One region of the Sanguibacteroides sp. AM78-02pH3A genome, then DNA from elsewhere that is predicted to be linked to it. Evidence: riboswitches for the same ligand, from Rfam matches in the RefSeq annotation. Region 1 holds a riboswitch; each other region holds the start of a gene.
What was found. A riboswitch is a leader RNA that binds a small molecule or an ion and turns the genes downstream of it on or off. The one in region 1 is predicted to bind cobalamin.
Positions count from the first base shown of each region.

Region 1 (6,649 bases):
GGAGTACCCTGTACCGGACTGGATGATTCGAAATACTCCTTATTAAATATATTATTTACATTACATGCTAACGTAATATGACTCTTTATCGTATAAAATACGCCTCCATCCATCAACCAAAGAGAGGGATAATACAATCGGGAAGCTACATCCCGGAAAATTTTGTCCCGGAAGTTTCCACTCAAATGAAAGGACAAAGCCTTAAATATCCCCGTCGGAACAGTATAATCGGCAAACACATAGAAAGTAGTCCGAGGTACTCCTGTGGTTCGCATGTTTTTCCCCGTCTGCTTATATTCGGGGAAAGCACTACTTTCCCGAATGGAGCGTATCCGATAATCCGACAAACATAAAGCCCCCCTCAAAGAAAGAGTAGGTAAAATCCGGGCCGTAACATCCATATCCAGTGTCTTCATATCGGCTCTACCTACCTGCGCATTAACCGTCATCTTAGTCACTTCCACGGTTCCATCCCCTTGCTCTTCTTCCACCTCACGGGTTCCCACGTTCGTAACCATATTGGTACGACGGATGTAAGAGAAATTTACGCTTGCATCCAACCACTCGTTAAAAGTATAACGAACTCCCGTCTCAAAAGAGTAATCCCGTTCGGGTTTGAAAATTTGATCCCCTTCCTTATCCGGATTAATCGAATTTCCGTTTTTATCCAAATAGATATTATTTACACGATATGTCGTCGTATTCGGAGTAAAGGCTGACCCGTGGGCAATATGAATCGATAATTCTGGACGGGGAAAATAAACAGCTCCCACATGCCAGGTAAAAGCTGAGGCATGAAAATTCGCCCATTTTCCCATATCTTTTTTATCGTAATCGAACGATTTCCCGTCGATCGTCGGAAAATTGGCCATCATTCTTCTCTTGTAAAAATCCATACGCCCGGAAGCCATGAATTTCCATTTATCATTCCATTCAAATACATCACGGAAATAGATACCGTTTGTATACCATTTTCTCAAGTAAATGGAAGATACATTCTGTATCCAGTACCCTTGTACAAGTTCCGGATTTTTCACGGACAACATCACATCGGTTCCCGGACCGTAGGTATCTCCGTTATCCCAACCGCAATATTGTCGCATATCAAATAACGACCAATTCCAACCGATAGCATAATGGTGTTTTGTAGAAGCTATTTCCGCATCGCCGGTTAACTCTAATGTGTTGTTATAAGTATCGTGACGCGGGAAAAAACCGCTCGCCCCGAAACGGCGCAAAGAATCTATATCCACATAAGTCGCTTCCCGAACCCCGTTCTTCTCCGTATAATATTTGTAATCCGCTCCTTCAAAGGGAGTTTTCGCACTTTTGTAAGAAAGACTTCCTACTCCGGAAGTCCGGTGATAGCTGTGATCAAAAGCAAAAACCTCCTTCAATTTCAAACCGTTCGTAAAGGTATAAACATAATCAAGTTTTATATTATACCCTTTCCGGCTATGCGAATCATTGGCAAAATCATTATAAACCTGCCCGAAATCGGCTGTTGGATGACGATCTCCCTTACGCATAACCACTTTATCGGTAGCCATATCCACCATATCCCCCGGCATATAAGGAGCAGCCCCCAATTCGACCGTATAATGGTCGTCTTCAAAACCAAAGGCGACATCAACTCTGCTCTTGCCTAAAGTAGCTCCCAATGTCGCTATTCCGGATAAACGCTGAGGAGACATACGACGCCAACCTCCAAAAGTAGCGTAATGCAAGTTAGCCATGTACTCTACCGGTCCGACCAATTTACCGCCGAATCCCAAACTTACCTTCTTTACATCCCACCTTTCATAACTGAAACGGGCATTCGCCAAAAATTCGGGAGAGGCTTTCTTACGCACAATATTGATAACACCTCCCATGGCTCCGTAACCGGCAAGGATGGCTGCAGGTCCGCGAAGCACTTCGATAGACTCCGCCGAAGCAAGATCCCCCAAAGGAAACGTGTTAATACTCTGCCGGTCATCCCGAATACCGTCCACCATTAAAACGGCCGGCATATTGGAGCCTCCGACGTAAAAACGTCTCCACAAACCGCCCTGGTTGCCCAGTCGGACGCCAGGCAGAAAACGAACGGCATCCACCCATTCGGTAATTCCTTTCCGTTCAAGCACTTTTGCAGACAATAGAGATACATTTAACGGAACGAATCTGAGAGGTACATTCAGTCCCATTAATTCCATTCTTTTCTTTTTTCCCAAGACCGTCGCTTCTTCAATATTAAAAATCGAATCCGTGATACTCTTTTTTTTCCTTTTGTCTTTATCTTCGGCCAAAAGAGAGCCGACACACACCAGTAACAATAATGTTAGTACAACAACTTTTTTCATAAAAACTATATATTAATAATGAATAAAGCATTATTAACATAGTTTAAGGGTACATGAGTAAAAAGTATAAATTTATCTTTCTCCTCTCGCTTTTGTTCCCGAAAGCTATGGTTTACGTGCTTTGGCAGGTCTTCTGACTTGTTCCGAATTTTGCCGCCTTCCCGGTTTCAACCAGTGACATTGAAGTACAAAATTCTTTTACAGGAACTTACAGCTGCGGGTACAGTTCCGGATTCACACCGGATTCCCTATTCTGTTTCACCTCAAGAAAAGAGGTATCGCACCAAAACGGCACAAAAGTAATACAAATTTCTTTATTAGAAACACTATTACCATTTTTTATTTCATGATATTTTTCCAGAAATAACATCATTTCAAAAAAAATTGTACATTTGCAGCGTTTTGGTGTTGTGTTATCATTCTAACTAACACACAAGAGGGAAACCGGTCAGAATCCGGTACAGTACCCGCTACTGTGATGCCCGCTTCTTCTGAAAAGAAGATATATGACGGATAAATTCTTACACCACTGTTCCAGCGAATACGAGGGAATGGGAAGGTATCTATCCGGGGCGAGTCAGGAGACCTACCGAAACCAATAGTTAACGCATATGCTCGGGGTTAAGGATAGCGTTACTGAAATGTTTTTCATCAAAAATGAAAGATTTTAACTATCAAGCCGTTATTGAATCGTTATCGAGCGATTCGATAAGAGTTCCGATGAATTCCTGGCGTGAAGTAAGCAACATATTTATAAAACTATAAACTAAAAAGATATGATTAAATTTTTTATTCACGTACACCGGATTCTCGGACTTTTACTCTGTATACTGTGTTTTTTATGGTGCATTTCCGGTATAGTATTGATATACCACTCCTTTCCCCGGGTAGGACCGGACAAAAGACTTCCTCGCCAGGAAGCCCTGGATACCTCTCGTCTACCCGCAATCAACGAGATACGGCAACGTTTACCCCAAAATGTACTCTCGAACAACTTTAATTTAAACAATCCCTTCGGCGAACCGGTTTTCCATTACGGCAGATGGCGTGAAGTAACCGATCTCTACGCCGACAGTACCTATATCCTCCCTTCTCCCATCTATTCCCTTTGCGAGGAGAGAGCCAAATACTGGTGTCCGGATCGTAACATCACCGAGGTCGATACACTCCGCAAATTAGAGGTATGGATTCCTTTCGGACAATTGAAAAAAGACCTGCCTATCTACAAATTCTATTTTGACGGACCGGAACATTACCAACTTTATATCTCTTCCCGTACCGGAAATATCCTACAGTTCTCTTCCCGGGAACAACGCTTTTGGGCCTGGATAGGAGCTATTCCCCATTGGTTATACATCACCTCTATTCGACAGGATATACAAAAATGGGATACTCTTTTGTATTGGAGTTGCTTACTCAGCCTTATCATGTGCATCAGTGGAATCTTTCTCGGAATCCGAGCCTACTGGCTGGCCCGCCGGAAAGGCTTTCTTCATTCTCCCTATACAAAGCCGTGGTTCCGCTGGCATCACATCACCGGTTTCTTTTTCGGTATCTTTATCTGTACTTGGCTATTCAGTGCATGGGCGCCCATATCACCCACCTTTTCCAATTTATTCAACAATAACAAAAAGGCAGGTAACGCGTTCAGAAGCCGTCCTTCCATCCCGGCTGCTCCTCCCATCGAAAAATATAATCTGGATTACCGGAAGGCTATTGCCGAAGTATCGAAAACACATGGTCCTGTAAAAGAGATTACCTGGAGTAATTACAACGATATACCACTTTACAAATTACGGACAGTGGAAAAAGAAATTATTCTGGATGCATCCGCCGACTCGATACGCCCTTTTCAAATCACCGAAGAGACGATCTACGCTGCCGTAAAGAAACTGACGGCCGATACGGTTCACTACACCATCGTCAAAATGGAAGAATACGATAACTATTACATCTCCCGTCGCAGAACTTTACCTCTACCTGTCTATAAAGTAACGTTGGATAATGAATCCGGAGATTGCTATTATTATAATTTGAAATCTTTTCAACCGCAACATTATGATAACAACGGACGTTGGAAACGCTGGGCCTTCCGGGGATTACACCGGTTGGATTTCAAATTTCTAATCGATCGTCCCGTATTATGGACAATCGTCATGTGGGGACTTTTGCTCGGATGTACCTTTGTCTCCGTGAGCGGGATTGTTTTATCCGTAAAATACATCATCAGATTGGTAAAAAGACGATAGTAACAAAAACTTGAATTTGTTTATTACCTTCGCGGGAGAGAATCAAAGAAGAGATGCCATGATAGAACTCACTCTTACCCGTCATGGGGAAACGTTAGAAAATCAACAACATATTTTGCAAGGGCAACTCCCGGGCACCCTCTCCCCGTTAGGTATTGAACAAGCAAGAAAGTTAGCCGAGAAATTAAAAAATGAAAGAGTGGATGCCGTCGTATGCAGTGATCTGGCCAGAAGCCGGGAGACGGCCGAAGTAATCGCTTCATTTCACGAATTGGAGCCTGAAGCGACCCCCCTGCTCCGGGAAATGGACTGGGGCGTATACACGGGACAACAATTGGACGATGTAAATTGGAGCGATTTACCGGATAGTGTCGAATCGGTAGATGAACTGTTCAACCGGGCTGCCGCTTTCATTCGGTATTTAAAGACATATCACGAGGGAAAACGAATCGTCGCCGTAGGCCACGGAGCCTTTAACCGAGCCATCGCCACTTACCTGCAAGGAAAAAAAGCCATGGAGATGACCGAATTACCAATTATGGAAAATACGGCCTGCATTTTATTTCAGATTTTATAAACAAACATTCTATCGACACTTACAGACATGAAAATATACACCAAAGGAGGAGATAAAGGAACAACAGGAATACACGGGGGAAAACGGGTCGACAAAGACGATCCTCGCATCGAGGCCAACGGAACCCTGGACGAATTGAACTCTTGTATCGGACTTATCCGGGCCCAAATCGGAGAAAGGCACGAGTGGCAGGAGATGCTCCATTTCATTCAAAAATCCCTCATGACCGTTATGTCCCACGTGGCAACTCCTACCGCCTTACGTCCCCAAAATCCGAATCCGCTTCCCGAAGACTTAGATATTTGCTGCGAGCAAGAAATAGACCGATGGCAATCGGCTATCCGACATCCCTCCTCACATTTTATTCTTCCGGGAGGGACCCTCGTTTCCGCTCAATGTCATATGGCTCGCACCATCGCCCGACGAGCCGAAAGACGGTTATGGACATTAAACAAAGAAGAGGAGGTCACTCCGGTTATTCTTCGGTTCATCAATCGCTTATCGGATCTCTTTTTCACGCTGGCCCGCTATGAAATGGATTTACAAGGGACGGAAGAAGAACGTTGGCAATCTTTTCTATACAAGAAAAAATCTTAAACGACAATATTTGAAAAATTCATCTTACAAACTACCAAAATAAATTTGCACCGCGCTATATTTGCATCGTGTTAAGCTGGCAAGTGAAATTTAAAATTTTCTATTTATGCGGTTAAAACCCATCATGTTCGTCGGGACTTGCTCCGATGCTGGAAAAAGTATCGTGAATGCCGCTTTTTGCCGCATTTTTAAACAAGACGGTTATTATCCGGCCCCGTTTAAAGCTCAAAACATGTCTCTCAATTCCTATTCCACTCCGGACGGATTGGAGATCGGACGTGCTCAAGCCGTACAAGCGGAAGCCTGCATGATTCCACCGCAGAGTGATATGAATCCCGTGTTGCTAAAACCGACGAACGAACAAAGTTCACAGGTCGTCTTAAATGGAAAGCCGATCGGTAATATGACGGCCAAAGAGTATTTTCTGGCGAACAACAAAGCGGAACTGTTTAATCAGGCCTACGCGGCTTACCAACGCCTCTCCCGGCGATACAACCCTATCGTGTTAGAAGGAGCGGGAAGCATATCCGAACTGAATCTGAAGAACAGGGATATTACCAATATGCGCATGGCTGTCCGCACGGGAGCCGCAACTTATCTCGTGGCCGACATAGACCGGGGGGGGGTATTCGCTTCGGTATACGGCTCTATCGCCTTACTCGACGAAGAGGAAAAGCGTCAGATTAAAGGCATTATCATAAACAAATTCAGGGGAGATGTCTCTCTTTTCGATGAAGGAAGAAAAATCATCCGCGATTTGACCCGTATTCCCGTGGTAGGAGTCATTCCCTATTTCCGGGATATCCATATAGAAGATGAAGATTCAGTGGCACTCGAGAATAAAAATGACCGGGCAACGAAAGGAAAAATCAACGTGGCGATCA
Region 1 is NZ_JAQEHX010000002.1:486,830-493,478, reverse strand. Features, by position in the region: gene PGR74_RS04860 (TonB-dependent receptor) at 1-2,342, opposite strand, end outside; cobalamin riboswitch at 2,449-2,645, opposite strand; cobalamin riboswitch at 2,729-2,950, shown strand; gene PGR74_RS04855 (PepSY domain-containing protein) at 3,119-4,591, shown strand; gene PGR74_RS04850 (histidine phosphatase family protein) at 4,602-5,168, shown strand; gene PGR74_RS04845 (cob(I)yrinic acid a,c-diamide adenosyltransferase) at 5,196-5,765, shown strand; gene PGR74_RS04840 (cobyric acid synthase) at 5,872-6,649, shown strand, end outside.

Region 2 (6,649 bases), 130 kb from region 1:
GCGGAGCGGCATTAGCGGCTTCCGGTTTGATGTTACAAACAGCCTTCAACAATCCTTTAGCCGGCCCTTCCATCTTAGGAATTACGACCGGATCCAGCTTGGGAGTCGCCCTTGTCATGTTATTGGGAGGAGGCATTATTTCAGCGGGCGCATTCAACTTATCCGGTTTTTTTTCCGTCATTCTGGGAGCTTTTATCGGTTCCATGGTAGTTATGGGAATGATTCTGTTTTTCTCTACACTGACGAAAAGCAATATCATGTTGTTAATTATCGGTATTATGATCGGCTATATAGCTTCTTCCGTCATTGCTCTGTTGAACTTTTTTGCCACGGCGGAAGGGGTACACTCTTATATTATATGGGGGATGGGAAATTTCGGCGGAGTATCTATGGAACAATTGCCCTTTTTCTCCGCTACCTGTCTCATCGGATTGCTCCTCTCCTTATCATTGACAAAACCCCTGAATGCCCTTCTGTTAGGCACTCGATATGCCGAGAACTTAGGTATAAACATCCGCCGTATCCGTCATATGCTACTGATCGCTACCGGGCTATTAACAGCAGTCACAACGGCCTTTTGCGGTCCTATCGCTTTTATCGGCTTAGCTGTTCCTCATGTCGCACGACTCCTGTTGGGCACCTCGAACCATAATTCTCTCCTTCCGAACACCATGCTGCTGGGAGGGGCCATTGCCCTATTATGTAATCTGATATGCGTATTACCGGGGGAATCGGGCATCATCCCGTTAAATGCCGTAACGCCGGTATTGGGAGCCCCCGTGATCATTTACGTCATCATTAAACAACGCAAGATCCAATACTTCAACTAATATGCAAAATAATCCCATCGTACGGTCGCGGGACCTGACCATCGGATACAGGAAAGGCCGGAAAGAGACGAATCCAATCCAGCAACACCTCTCTTTCGAACTCCATAGAGGAGAATTAGTTTGTCTGTTGGGACCCAACGGGGCCGGTAAATCCACGCTTTTACGTACACTCGCATCATTCCAACCCCCATTAACGGGAGAAGTGCAACTCGAAGGGAAACCTTTATCCGACTATTCGGAAAAAGAGCGTTCCCGAAAAATAGGGGTAGTACTCACGGACCGGACACAGGCCGGAGGATTGACCGTCTATGAATTAATCTCTTTAGGACGTCAACCGCATACCGGATTTTTCGGACGACTCCATGCACGTGACCACAAAATCATCGAAGAGGCTATGAGTTCCGTGGGGATAGAAAACAAATTCAATAATTACGTTGCCGAACTATCCGACGGAGAACGACAAAAAACGATGATAGCCAAAGCATTGGTCCAGGAATGTCCGGTAATTCTTTTAGATGAACCCACCGCTTTTTTAGACGTAACGAGCCGAATAGAGATCATGCAACTCCTGCATACCCTTGCTTACCGACAACAAAAAACGATTCTGTTATCCACCCATGATATAGAACAAGCCCTTATTCTGGCGGATCGGCTATGGTTGCTATCGAAAACGGAAGGATTACGTTGCGGGGTAACGGAAGACCTGATTTTCGATAACAGCATGGATACGCTATTCGACCGGGAAAAAATAAAATTCGACCTTACCCAGGGAAACTATTATCCGCCCATACGGGGAGATCGCCATATCATCGTCGAGGCGGAAGACGAAACCTTAAAACATTGGGCGATCAACGTTTTAAACAGAAACCATTACATATGCCTTTTCTATCCCTACCCTTCCACTCTTTACCCGATATTAAAACTAAAAACGGCCCGGGAGATGAGTTTTCTTCCCTCCGGGGGAGAAAAAATCCCCGTACACTCGTTCGAAGAATTGACCGATCTTTTAAAATCCCTACCCTAACTTAAACCTTCCCGAGAAACGATGGTCCTCTGCAGCACTCCGAAAACGTCCATCCCATGTCCCAAAAAATGAATTTTCATTTTCTTTACCGAGGCTTTTTCATACCCGTAAAAAATCTATCTTTGTAAAATAAACCAAACGAAATCTCCGGAAAACATCGGGTATAACCCGGATAATATCGAATTCATGAAAGAAAGTTTATTTATTCCGTTATTATTGACTTTACTTGCAGGATTGGCAACCGGTATCGGTAGCCTGATCGCTTTTTTCACCCATCACACGAACAAACGTTTTCTCTCCTTTTCGCTGGGACTCTCCGCGGGAGTAATGATATACGTCTCTTTCGTGGAAATCTTCCAACAGGCGGAAACTTCCCTTACGGCCGAGTTAGGTTCAAAATACGGTATGACCATGACGGTCCTCTGCTTCTTCGCGGGAATGTCATTGATCGGTATCATCGATCGTCTGGTACCTTCCTTTGAAAATCCTCACGAAGTTCGTTCCGTAGAAAGTATGGATACCCCTCCCCCCAAGGATACAAAATTGATGCGCATGGGACTGATGACGGCCCTGGCCATCGGCATCCATAACTTCCCGGAAGGTATCGCTACTTTCACGGCTGCAGTGGAAAGCCCGACTTTAGGAATTGCAATAGCCGTCGCTATCGCCATCCACAATATCCCGGAAGGTATTGCCGTTTCTGTTCCTATTTACCATGCAACCGGAGATCGTAAAAAGGCATTTCGTTATTCCCTTCTGTCCGGCCTGGCGGAACCGACCGGTGCTCTTCTGGCTTATTTAGTACTCATGCCCTTTATGTCGCCCGTCCTGATGGGATGTATCTTCGCAGCCGTCGCAGGTATCATGGTCTTTATTTCCATAGATGAATTACTTCCTGCCGCCCGGGAATACGGAGAACACCACATCTCCATCTACGGACTTATCTCCGGAATGGGAATCATGGCTTTAAGTTTAATTTTATTGGCATAACCAAAAAGATATGGAACATACGCACGAACATCACCACCATAGAATCACCAGTCTAAATAAAGCTTTTATCATAGGGATCACGTTAAACACGGCTTTCGTGGTCGTTGAATTCGTTGCGGGATTCTGGTTTAATTCTTTGGGATTACTCTCGGATGCGGGACACAACTTAAGCGATGTCTTCAGTCTTGTATTGGCCATGCTGGCTTTCCGGCTTTCCCGCGTACAAGCCAATACCAAATACACGTACGGCTACAAAAAAAGCACGGTCTTAGCCTCCCTTTTAAATGCCGTCATCCTGTTGATTGCCGTAGGCTTCATCTTGGGAGAAAGCATCAACAAACTATTCCATCCTCAGCCGGTCGACGGAGACGCCGTCGCCTGGGTTGCCGGAGTCGGAGTAGTCATCAACGGGATCACGGCCTGGCTGTTTATGAAAGATAAAGAAAAGGACCTGAACGTAAAAGGAGCTTATCTACATATGGCAGCAGATGCCTTGGTCTCCATCGGTGTTTTGGTCTCCGGATTGATTATCGCCAACACGGGATGGAATATCATCGATCCGCTTATCGGGATCGGAATTGCCGTCATCATCGTTTATTCCACTTGGGGATTGCTGCGAGACAGTATTCGCTTGTCCTTAGACGGGGTTCCCGCCGGAACCGATTACAGACAGGTCGAAAAAACCATTGCCTCTGCCCGCGGGGTAAAAGGATTTCATCATTTGCATATCTGGGCTTTAAGCACGACCGAAACCGCTCTTACCGTACACGTCGTCATCGATGACATGTCCCAAATGGAAACCGTAAAATGCGATTTGAAACATGAATTGGAGCATATCGGCATTATTCATGCCACGTTGGAATTTGAAGCACCGGGATCTCATTGCAAGGATTGCCAAAAAGAATATTCAGACTAAAATGTTTCCCAAAAATGAAAACTTTATTAAATAAATATCATACAAAATTTTCCTATTCATACACACAAACAACTTAATATAAGTTTATTAACAATATATTCCACTTAGAATTATTGTTAAAAACAAAGATTACGATATATCCTATCTTATTTTTATTTACTTTCGTCATGCATTCGGTTCACGTTTGTGATTAATAGGGAATCCGGTGAAAATCCGGGACTATACCCGTAGCTGTAAGCTTTTTTTGTTTTTCGATCAAGAGATCCACTGTCGGATAACCGATGGGAAGGAGGTCGAAAATAGCGAGTCAGAAGACCTGCCGATTGCGATATATCCGTAACTTTCGGGTGAAAAGCGAGGAGAAGGCTTGCCTATCGGACTATTCTCATTTTACCCAAGGTTATAGTAAATTTATTTATTCATTACTAAAACCTTTAAGAATGAACGAAAACAGCTCTTTTTCAAAAATTGTAAAACGCAACGGGGAGATTTGCGATTTTAAAGCGGAAAAAATCGAACAAGCGATTTTTAAAGCTACGCGAGCAACGGGAAACCCTCATCGTAAAACAGCACGCGAACTCTGCAACAAGGTGATTGAAATTCTAAAAACCGACACCCCAGAAGGAGTCATTCCCCACGTGGAGATCGTACAGGACACGGTTGAACAGGTACTCTTGCAACACGGAGATTTCAATTTATTGAAAATTTATCTGCTTTACCGGAAACAACATGAACAGATCCGGAATTCCAAGGTATTGCTTACCAATATCGAAGTGATGGACGATTACCTGACTTTAAGCGACTGGAAAGTAAAAGAGAGTGCCAATTCGTCCTATTCTCTACAAGGGTTAAACCAACATATCTCCACCCAGATCACGTCCAATTACTGGTTAAACAATCTCTATCCGGAGAGAATATCCGAAGCTCACAAAAGCGGGGCCCTTCATATTCACGATCTCGGATTTTTAAGCGTGTATTGTGTCGGATGGGATCTGAAAGACTTACTAACAGTCGGTTTCAGGGGAGTTGAGGGAAAAGCCCAAAGTAAACCGGCCAAACATTTCCGGACAGCTTTAGGACAAATTGTCAACTTTTTCTATACCATGCAGGGAGAAGCCGCCGGGGCTCAGGCCTTCTCCAATTTCGATACCTTCCTGGCCCCTTATATCCGCTACGATCAATTGGATTACAAACAGATAAAACAATGCTTACAGGAGTTTCTGTTTAACTTAAACGTACCGACACGCGTCGGCTTCCAAACCCCTTTTACCAACATTACCATGGACCTAACTGTTCCGGATTTCTTAAAAAACGAACCGATTGTTCACGGCGGAGAAATCAAGGAAGAAGTATACGGCGACTTCCAAGCGGAGGTCACTTTACTAAATAAAGCATTTACCGAAGTAATGTACGAAGGTGATGCTTCCGGCAGTCTCTTCTCCTTCCCTATCCCGACCTACAATATCACTCCGGATTTTGATTGGAACAATCCCGAACACGAAGGGATATGGGAGATGACGGCCAAATACGGGATTCCCTATTTTTCCAATTTCGTGAACTCCGATATGAAACCGGACGATGTCCGCAGCATGTGCTGCCGTTTACGCTTGGATAAACGGGAATTGATGAAACGGGGAGGAGGACTGTTTGCTGCCAACCCGCTTACCGGGTCCGTGGGTGTCGTTACTATCAATCTGCCCCGTTTAGGTTATGAATCCGTATCGGAAGAAAACTTTTATCAACGTCTACGTTATTTGATGGAAATCGCTAAAGATAGCCTGGAGATCAAACGAAAAGTCATTGAACGTTATACCGAAAAAGGACTTTATCCCTACTCCAAATACTACCTCAGACACGTACACGAACGTTACGACTGTTTCTGGAAAAACCATTTCTCTACCATCGGGATAAACGGAATGAACGAATGCTGCCTCAACTTCTTAGGAGTACCTATCACCCATTCGGACGGAATAGAATTCGCTCAAAAAACAATGCTTTTCATGCGGGACATTTTAACCGAATTTCAGGAGGAGACCGGCAACATCTATAATTTGGAAGCCACTCCGGCAGAAAGTACCTCCTATCGTTTTGCTTTACTGGACACGGCCGCATATCCGGACATTATCGTGGCCAACCGGAAAGAATTCGAAAAAGGAGCACAACCTTATTACACGAATTCCACCCATTTACCGGTACATTTTACGGAAGACCTGTACGAAGCACTCGAACAACAGGATCAGCTTCAAACCCTTTATACCGGAGGAACCGTCTTCCACGTTTTTACCGGGGAACACCGGACTTCCGCCCAAGCCGCTAAAAACATGATACGGAAAGTAACTTCCGCATTCCGGTTACCCTATATCACGCTCTCGCCTTCCTTCAGCATATGTCCCTCCCACGGTTACATAGCCGGAGAACATTTTACCTGCCCCCAATGCGGAGCGAAGTCGGAAGTATACAGCAGGATCGTCGGCTACATGCGTCCAGTGAGTCAATGGAACAACGGAAAACGGGCCGAGTTTGACGACCGGAAACATTTTGACAACAGTATCACGGAAGAAATTGCGATATGCGAATCGGAGGATTGATTAAACAGAGCCTGATCGATTGGGAAGGGAGAGTGACCGCCGTTATATTTACCCAGGGATGCAATTTCCGGTGCGGTTATTGTCACAATCCCTCCCTTGTCCTACCGGAACTTTTTACGAATAATCAAAAATGGACGGAAGCGGAACTATTTTCGTTTCTGTCCAAACGCCGACAATGGTTGGACGGAGTTGTTATCTCCGGAGGCGAACCAACCCTTCAACCTGACCTTATTCTTTTTGTCCAAAAAATAAAAAAGTTAGGGTTCGACATAAAATTGGACACGAACGGGAGCAATCCCGA
Region 2 is NZ_JAQEHX010000002.1:357,973-364,621, reverse strand. Features, by position in the region: gene PGR74_RS04325 (iron chelate uptake ABC transporter family permease subunit) at 1-830, shown strand, start outside; gene PGR74_RS04320 (ABC transporter ATP-binding protein) at 832-1,854, shown strand; gene zupT (zinc transporter ZupT) at 2,041-2,844, shown strand; gene PGR74_RS04310 (cation diffusion facilitator family transporter) at 2,855-3,760, shown strand; cobalamin riboswitch at 3,918-4,098, shown strand; gene PGR74_RS04305 (ribonucleoside triphosphate reductase) at 4,201-6,348, shown strand; gene PGR74_RS04300 (anaerobic ribonucleoside-triphosphate reductase activating protein) at 6,330-6,649, shown strand, end outside.
Region 2: another riboswitch for cobalamin. It lies ahead of PGR74_RS04305 (ribonucleoside triphosphate reductase); the one in region 1 lies ahead of PGR74_RS04855 (PepSY domain-containing protein).

Region 3 (6,649 bases), 120 kb from region 1:
CTGTTCCGGGATAGCACTTCCTTTCAATTCGTACCATGTATCGTTCGGCAATCCGTCTCCGTTTTCATCCTGCATGACCCATACGATAGCCGGTTCGGAATTACCGGAAAAAGCATTTCCATTAATTTCTAAATCATATTCGCCTTCTTTGTTCTCCACGCTATGGTCGAAGCCCATGACGATGTATCCCCCGTAAGCCCCGAGGAAGGTGTAACTCTCGTTGGTAAGTATGGAACGGGCATCGTTTAAAGCTTGGGTGAAAGTAGAACCGATCTGGTATGAATTGAATTGATTCGGTGCGGGGATATATTCGAAAATGTCGGTTATCTTTGCGGAACTTGAGGCGGTGATCGTCCGACGATGGGTCTCTTCCGGTTCCGTACAGGTAATATCGGCTTCTGCAAATACTGTTTTTCCCCCCTCTTTTACAGATACTTTAAGGCGATAGGTTTTCTGTTGCGTAGGTTCAAAAGTGAAAAATACCGATTTTTCGTTTTGTACGGTTCCGTCCACGCTCCATTCATAAACGGCGTTGGGGGAAATACCGAATGTGGTCGGAGATAAAACTAATTTTCTCCCTTGAGGAACTGTAAATTTGGGAATCCGGTTATCCGTGGGAATCCGGTAACGGCCGTCGCTAAAGATCAATTGTGCTTCTATGACGGATAAGACCATCACTTTATTGATGTAAACGGCCTCTCCGTCTTCATTTTTTACGGTCAAAGCCAATTGGTATTCTCCTGCTTCGGGTTGATTGAAGATGAGTACGCTGTCCGTACCGGATACTTTTCCGTCTACTCGCCAGAGATAACTGGCACCTTCACTGTTCTCTACCGCGGGAGCTATCGGATAATCGATCCCGGCAAACGGGGCAAGGGAACCGTTGATGGAGACCACGGGAAGGGCTTTCTCAACGACGGAGATTTTTACCTGTTTTTCTATACTTCCGTTATCCGCATCCAATCGAAAGTTAACAAAGCTCTCGCCGATTTGCTTGCCGAAGAACAGGAATGTCGTATCGGTGGAGACGATCTCACCGTTTATCTTCCAGGAATAGACAGGATTTACGGCATCTTTTATTTTTGCTTTTAACGTGATCTCTTTACCGATTTTGACTTTATATTCTCCACTTCCGTTATTGAAAGTCACGTCAGGAGAACCGATATGTACCTTATCGTCGTCGGAACAGGATTGAAGGGTTCCGAGGAAAAGGCCCCATAACAAGATGATAAGTAAGAATTTGTTTTTTTTCATAATGAGCGATTTTTTATTTTAAATCTTTCAATGGTTTTGTGGTAAAAACAAGGTGTGCCGGAATATCTCCTGTGGTCACTTCCCATTTTTTCTTTCCGTCCGGGGTGAAACAATAAAGAGTGCCCGGGGTGACATAGCCTTTGGCATCAGAAATGTATATCTCTCTGGTTCTCGGATCTACGGCCAAAGAGTAGGGGACCTCTATCGATAGTTCCGTTCCGTCCTTGATAAAGTTTCTGGTTACGATACGTTTTGTTTTGGTATTGTATATGGTGTAGGTGACCGTGTTCTTTTCGGTGATTTTGCTGTATTCCGTGCTGTAGGCGTAAAGCGAATCCCCGCAAAGGTATAGCTCGCTTGCCGGGAAATTCAGAACGTCGGTGACGATGTCTTTTCTCGGATCGATGACATAGGTGTTGGAGTGTATGTTTTTATAGTCTCCCCGGGAGGTAACATAGATATTGGCATTCCGGTCGATTTTCATCCGGTGGAGGTTGATGGCTACCGGAATTTTTTTAATCTCTTTAAAACTGTTCAGGTCGATGACCGATACCGTATTGTCGTAGTTGGGAACGCGATACCCTCCGGAGTTGGCTGCGTATAGTTTATTTCCGGCAATAACCATCTCTTCCGGTTGATACCCCACGGAACAGGAGTCGAGTATTTGCAGGGTAGCCGTATCCACTTTGGCTACATACCCTAACCGGGCGTTGGGATCTATTTCTATTTTTCCGGCATAAGAGCTGACATAAGCGTATCCTTTGTCGAATACGATGTATCGGCAATTCGGAATAGAAATTGTTCCGATATGCTTGGCCGTATTGACATCCATGACTTCCACCAGATTGGAGGCATTGATAACCGCGTATAATTTGTTTCCGTAAATTTGAATGTCGTTTCCTACGTCTCCGAGTTCTTTGACAACCGAAGGATTTCTTTCCGGAAAGATATTTTTATGGTATTTTCCGGTCGTGTAGTCGAAGTAGTCCAAAGTGGCTTTATTGCTGCCCATATTTCCTTCGTTCAACAGAAAGAATCCCTTAATGGGACCGGAGACCGAATCGCTCGGCGCTACTTGGGTGATAACCGAAGAGATGATCTCTTCATCATCGTTCCGGCAGGAAGAGAATATAAAGCTTCCTACCAGAAAGAGTATACCTACATGAATTTTTAGTTTGATCATACTTTAAAAGATTAAAGGTTTATTTGTATCAGATTTCTATATTGATCGTAAACTTTACGTTGGTACCCGGCATGGGATAACACTCCACGACCTCGTATTGTTGATTCAGCAGGTTATTGATTTCTGCCGTCAATCGGATTTTTGCCTTCTTCCACAGAAATGTCTTGGAAGCCGAAAGGTCGTTTGTATACCACTCTTTGGCTTTGTTTTCAGGAATATTGGCGCTCGATTCGTAACGTTTTCCGGTATAGATGAAGCTGTAGTTCAAATCCCAGCTTTTATAACTGCCGTTCAGGATTGCGGATCCGCCATGCCAGGGAATATAGGGGATCTGATCTCCGTAAAAAGGACTTCCCGGTTTACTGAAATCCTGAGCCTTCTGGTAGGTATAGTTTATTCGGGTATCGAGCAACCAATGACGTTTGAAATTCCAATGCGATTGTAAGGCAACATCCACTCCTCGAATTTCGACCTCTCCCAAATTGATCATTGTCCAGCGAAATTGGTTGGAGATCGGAATGGCGATGATTTTATCGGTTACTTCGTTATAGTAGCCGTCGACTTGAATTTCTAAACTTTTTAGTGCCGAAGAGGTAAACTGGCGGGCATAGGTGATACCGAAATCGTATTGGATCGTGTATTCCGGAGCCAGATTTTTGTTCCCGATAAAGGTATAATACAGATCATTCAGGGTGGGCATCCTGAATATTCGTTTGTAAAATGCCCTGAAATTCAAATCTTTTTCCTCCCAGGGTTGCCAGGAAAGGACAATGGTGGGGGTATACTTTTGTTTACTGTCTGCAGCTGCATTTGTAACGCGAGTTTTATCATTGACGAAGGTACCCAGTAGACTTGCCTGTATGTTCAAACGCTGGAAATTAATAGCCGTAGCCAGTGCGATTAAGCCCGTGTAACGGGTAGGATAGACAAAATCGACGAGGTCTGCATTCAATTTATTCCATTGGAAATCGGCAGATAAATTTAGATTCCATCCGGGAAGAACGTTGAACAGGTTGGCGGAAGAAAGATATACCTCTTGTTGGCGATAGTGGTTGTTTACATACATCGTAGAAGCGTCCAAGCGGGGATCGGAAAGATAATGCAGGTAATCGTAAGCGTATTTGCCGTTGATAAGCATGCTGTAACGGTTGAAGTACTTTTTAAAGGAGCCTTGTAGAAAAAAATTGGAATCCCATTGTCGATCCTGATTTTTAAATTTCCCGGGCTCTTCACGTACCGAGGCTCCGGGATATCCTCTTTCCGAATGATAGAAATAAGTTTTTGCTTTCCATTCTCCCTCTTTGAGCTTGCCGAAAAGACCGTATTCTGCTCGAATGGCGTATACATCCCCGTTCTTACGTATTTCAGTGGTATCGTAACCGTTTTTCTTCCGGTAACTGAATTTGTATTTTCCGTTGGTATACATGTATTCTGCGCTTAATGAACCGTCGATATTTTTACCGAGTCGGTTTTCCAGCAGAAAGGAGGGATTGGCCAACCCGAAGGAACCGGTCTTAAAGGTAAATTTGGCATTGTATTTTTTCTCCGGATTGAATCGGGGGATCCTGGAGACCATATAAATGGATCCGGCTGAACCGAAGTCTTTGGCCGATTGGAAAATGGCGCTTCGTTGTCCGTTGTATAATGAAATGGACTCCATATTGTCCAACGAAAAACGTCCTAAATCGATAATTCCGTTTTGGGCATTTCCCAACTCGATCCCGTCATAGAAAACTCCGACGTGTTGAGTACCCATACTCCGGATATTAACGGTTTTCAACCCTCCGATTCCCCCGTAATCTTTAATTTGTACTCCGGAAAAATAGCGTAAAGCATCAGCGACAGAGTGGACGCTTAATTTTTGTAAAGTAGCTCCGGATAAAATTTGGACGGGAATGATCTCTTTTTGTATCTGCTTGGCGGAAACAACGGCTTCCTTTATATGATACATTTTAGTTGTGTCCTGCTGTTGGGCATAAATTCCCGGTGTCATCAACAACCATAAATTCAGAGCTATAAGATGCGAATAATTCATTTTTAGCTGTCATTAAAGTAATAAACAGCCTTCTGGAGAATATCCTGCGGTACAAATAACGAAGTTACTCTTTTGTCGTAAAGAATAAATCGGATAATGTTCACGTTTATATCCAAGCTCTACTCCCAGAAAGCTTCAGATTATAACGATATTGGCAGGTCTTCTGACTTACTCCGTTTTCAAACGCCCTTCCCATTTCGTGTCGAAACAGTGGATGTGAGTATTGTTCGAAAATTTCGGTGGAGCTTACAGCAGCGGGTCTGTTCAGGATTCTCACCTGATTCCCTTTTCACCACCTTCCGTAAAACGAAAGGTGACACCAAAATCGATTGTTTAATCGGGTGCAAAATTAGATAGTATTTAGTAATAAACAAATAAAATGTGCAATTAAAAATTCGATTTCGAAAATACAGGAATATTGCCTGTCTGAATAAAGGCTGTTACAATGATGGATAGGTATGGTAGAATAATGTACTTACAGTCGATTCACTGAAAGATGGGAGCATTATCGGACAATCGTCCGGGGAAGATAACAATGGTTAATCAGGAAAAGGAGTTAAGTAGGCTTGTCAAGTTGGTCGTGAATAATTTGACGGCCATAGCCAATAATATGATACCGAAAAATTTACGTAATACGTACACTCCTCCTTTTCCGATCAAACGTTCCACCAAAGAGACGTTTTTTAATACGATATAAACTACTGCCATGTTTAAAATAATGGCTATGATGATGTTAACGACATGACATTCCGCACGGAGAGATAAGGTCGTCGTGAGAGCTCCAGCTCCCGCAACCAAAGGAAAGACCACGGGAACGATGGTTGCGGAACCTCCCGGACCATTATTGCGGAAAACCTCGATATTAAAAGTCATTTCGATCGCTAATACAAAAAGTACCAAAGCTCCGGCTATGGCGAAGGAAGAGATATCGATATTGAATAGTTTTAATAGGGCGTCGCCGGCAAAGAGAAACGTGATAAAAATAGCTAAAGAAATTCCGGTTGCTTTTTCCGCATTGACCTTATTCCCGCTACTATTTAGATTCATGATTATAGGAGCGGAACCGGTGATATCGATCACGGCAAACAATACCATAAAGGCCGTAAAAATCTCTTTAATACTAAAATTTAATTCCATGTCGCAAAAATATAAAAAAGCAACATATTAAAAAAGAACAAAAGGTATTGTCTGTAGAATAAATAAGACAATACCTTTTTGTATATGTGCTTCCTGTATTATTCTTCCCGGATAGCCGTGATTCCGGGGAGCTTTTTGCCCTCGATATATTCGAGCAATGCACCACCTCCCGTAGAGACGTAGCTGACTTTGTCGGCTAAACCGAATTGGTTGATGGCTGCGACCGAGTCTCCTCCGCCGATAAGCGAGAAGGCCCCTTTTTCGGTTGCTTTCACGATGGCTTCGGCGATGGCTTTTGTTCCTTCGGCAAATTTGGGGATCTCAAACACGCCTACGGGACCGTTCCAAAGAATGGTTTTTGAATTTTCGATGATTTTTGCAAATTCCTTTCGGGTTTCCGGGCCGATGTCCAAACCTTCCCAGCCGTCCGGGATATTCATGGGGTCTACAATTTGAGTGTGGGCGTCCTGACTGAAAGCGTCGGCGGCTAATGTTTGGTTGGAAAGCACTAAATTAACCCCCTTTTCTTTGGCGATTTTTAGGATATCGAGGGCTAAATCCAGTTTATCTTCTTCGCAAATCGAATTTCCGATATGACCACCCAATGCTTTTTTAAAAGTATAAGTCATACCACCGCCCAAAATCAGGTTATCCACCTTGTCCATCAGATTCATGATGATATCGATTTTAGAGGATACTTTCGAACCTCCCATGATGGCTGTAAAAGGACGGGTCGGATTGTGCATTACTTTATCCACGCTTTCTAATTCTCCTTTCATGACATAACCGAAAAGTTTGTCGTTCGGGAAAAATTCGGCGATCACGGCAGTAGAGGCATGGGCCCGGTGGGCGGTTCCGAAGGCGTCGTTGATCCATACGTCTCCTAAAGAGGCCAGTTCTTTGGCAAATTGTTTGTCCCCTTTTTCTTCCTCTTTGTGGAAACGAAGGTTTTCCAATAGAAGTACTTCTCCCGGTTTTAAATCGGCTGCCATCTTTTGGGCTTGTTCTCCGACACAATCTTCCGCGAATTTAACAGGGGT
Region 3 is NZ_JAQEHX010000002.1:370,480-377,128, forward strand. Features, by position in the region: gene PGR74_RS04345 (PKD-like domain-containing protein) at 1-1,254, opposite strand, end outside; gene PGR74_RS04350 (YncE family protein) at 1,268-2,437, opposite strand; gene PGR74_RS04355 (TonB-dependent receptor) at 2,466-4,430, opposite strand; cobalamin riboswitch at 4,609-4,811, opposite strand; gene PGR74_RS04360 (MarC family protein) at 5,016-5,609, opposite strand; gene PGR74_RS04365 (phosphoglycerate kinase) at 5,708-6,649, opposite strand, start outside.
Region 3: another riboswitch for cobalamin. It lies ahead of PGR74_RS04355 (TonB-dependent receptor); the one in region 1 lies ahead of PGR74_RS04855 (PepSY domain-containing protein).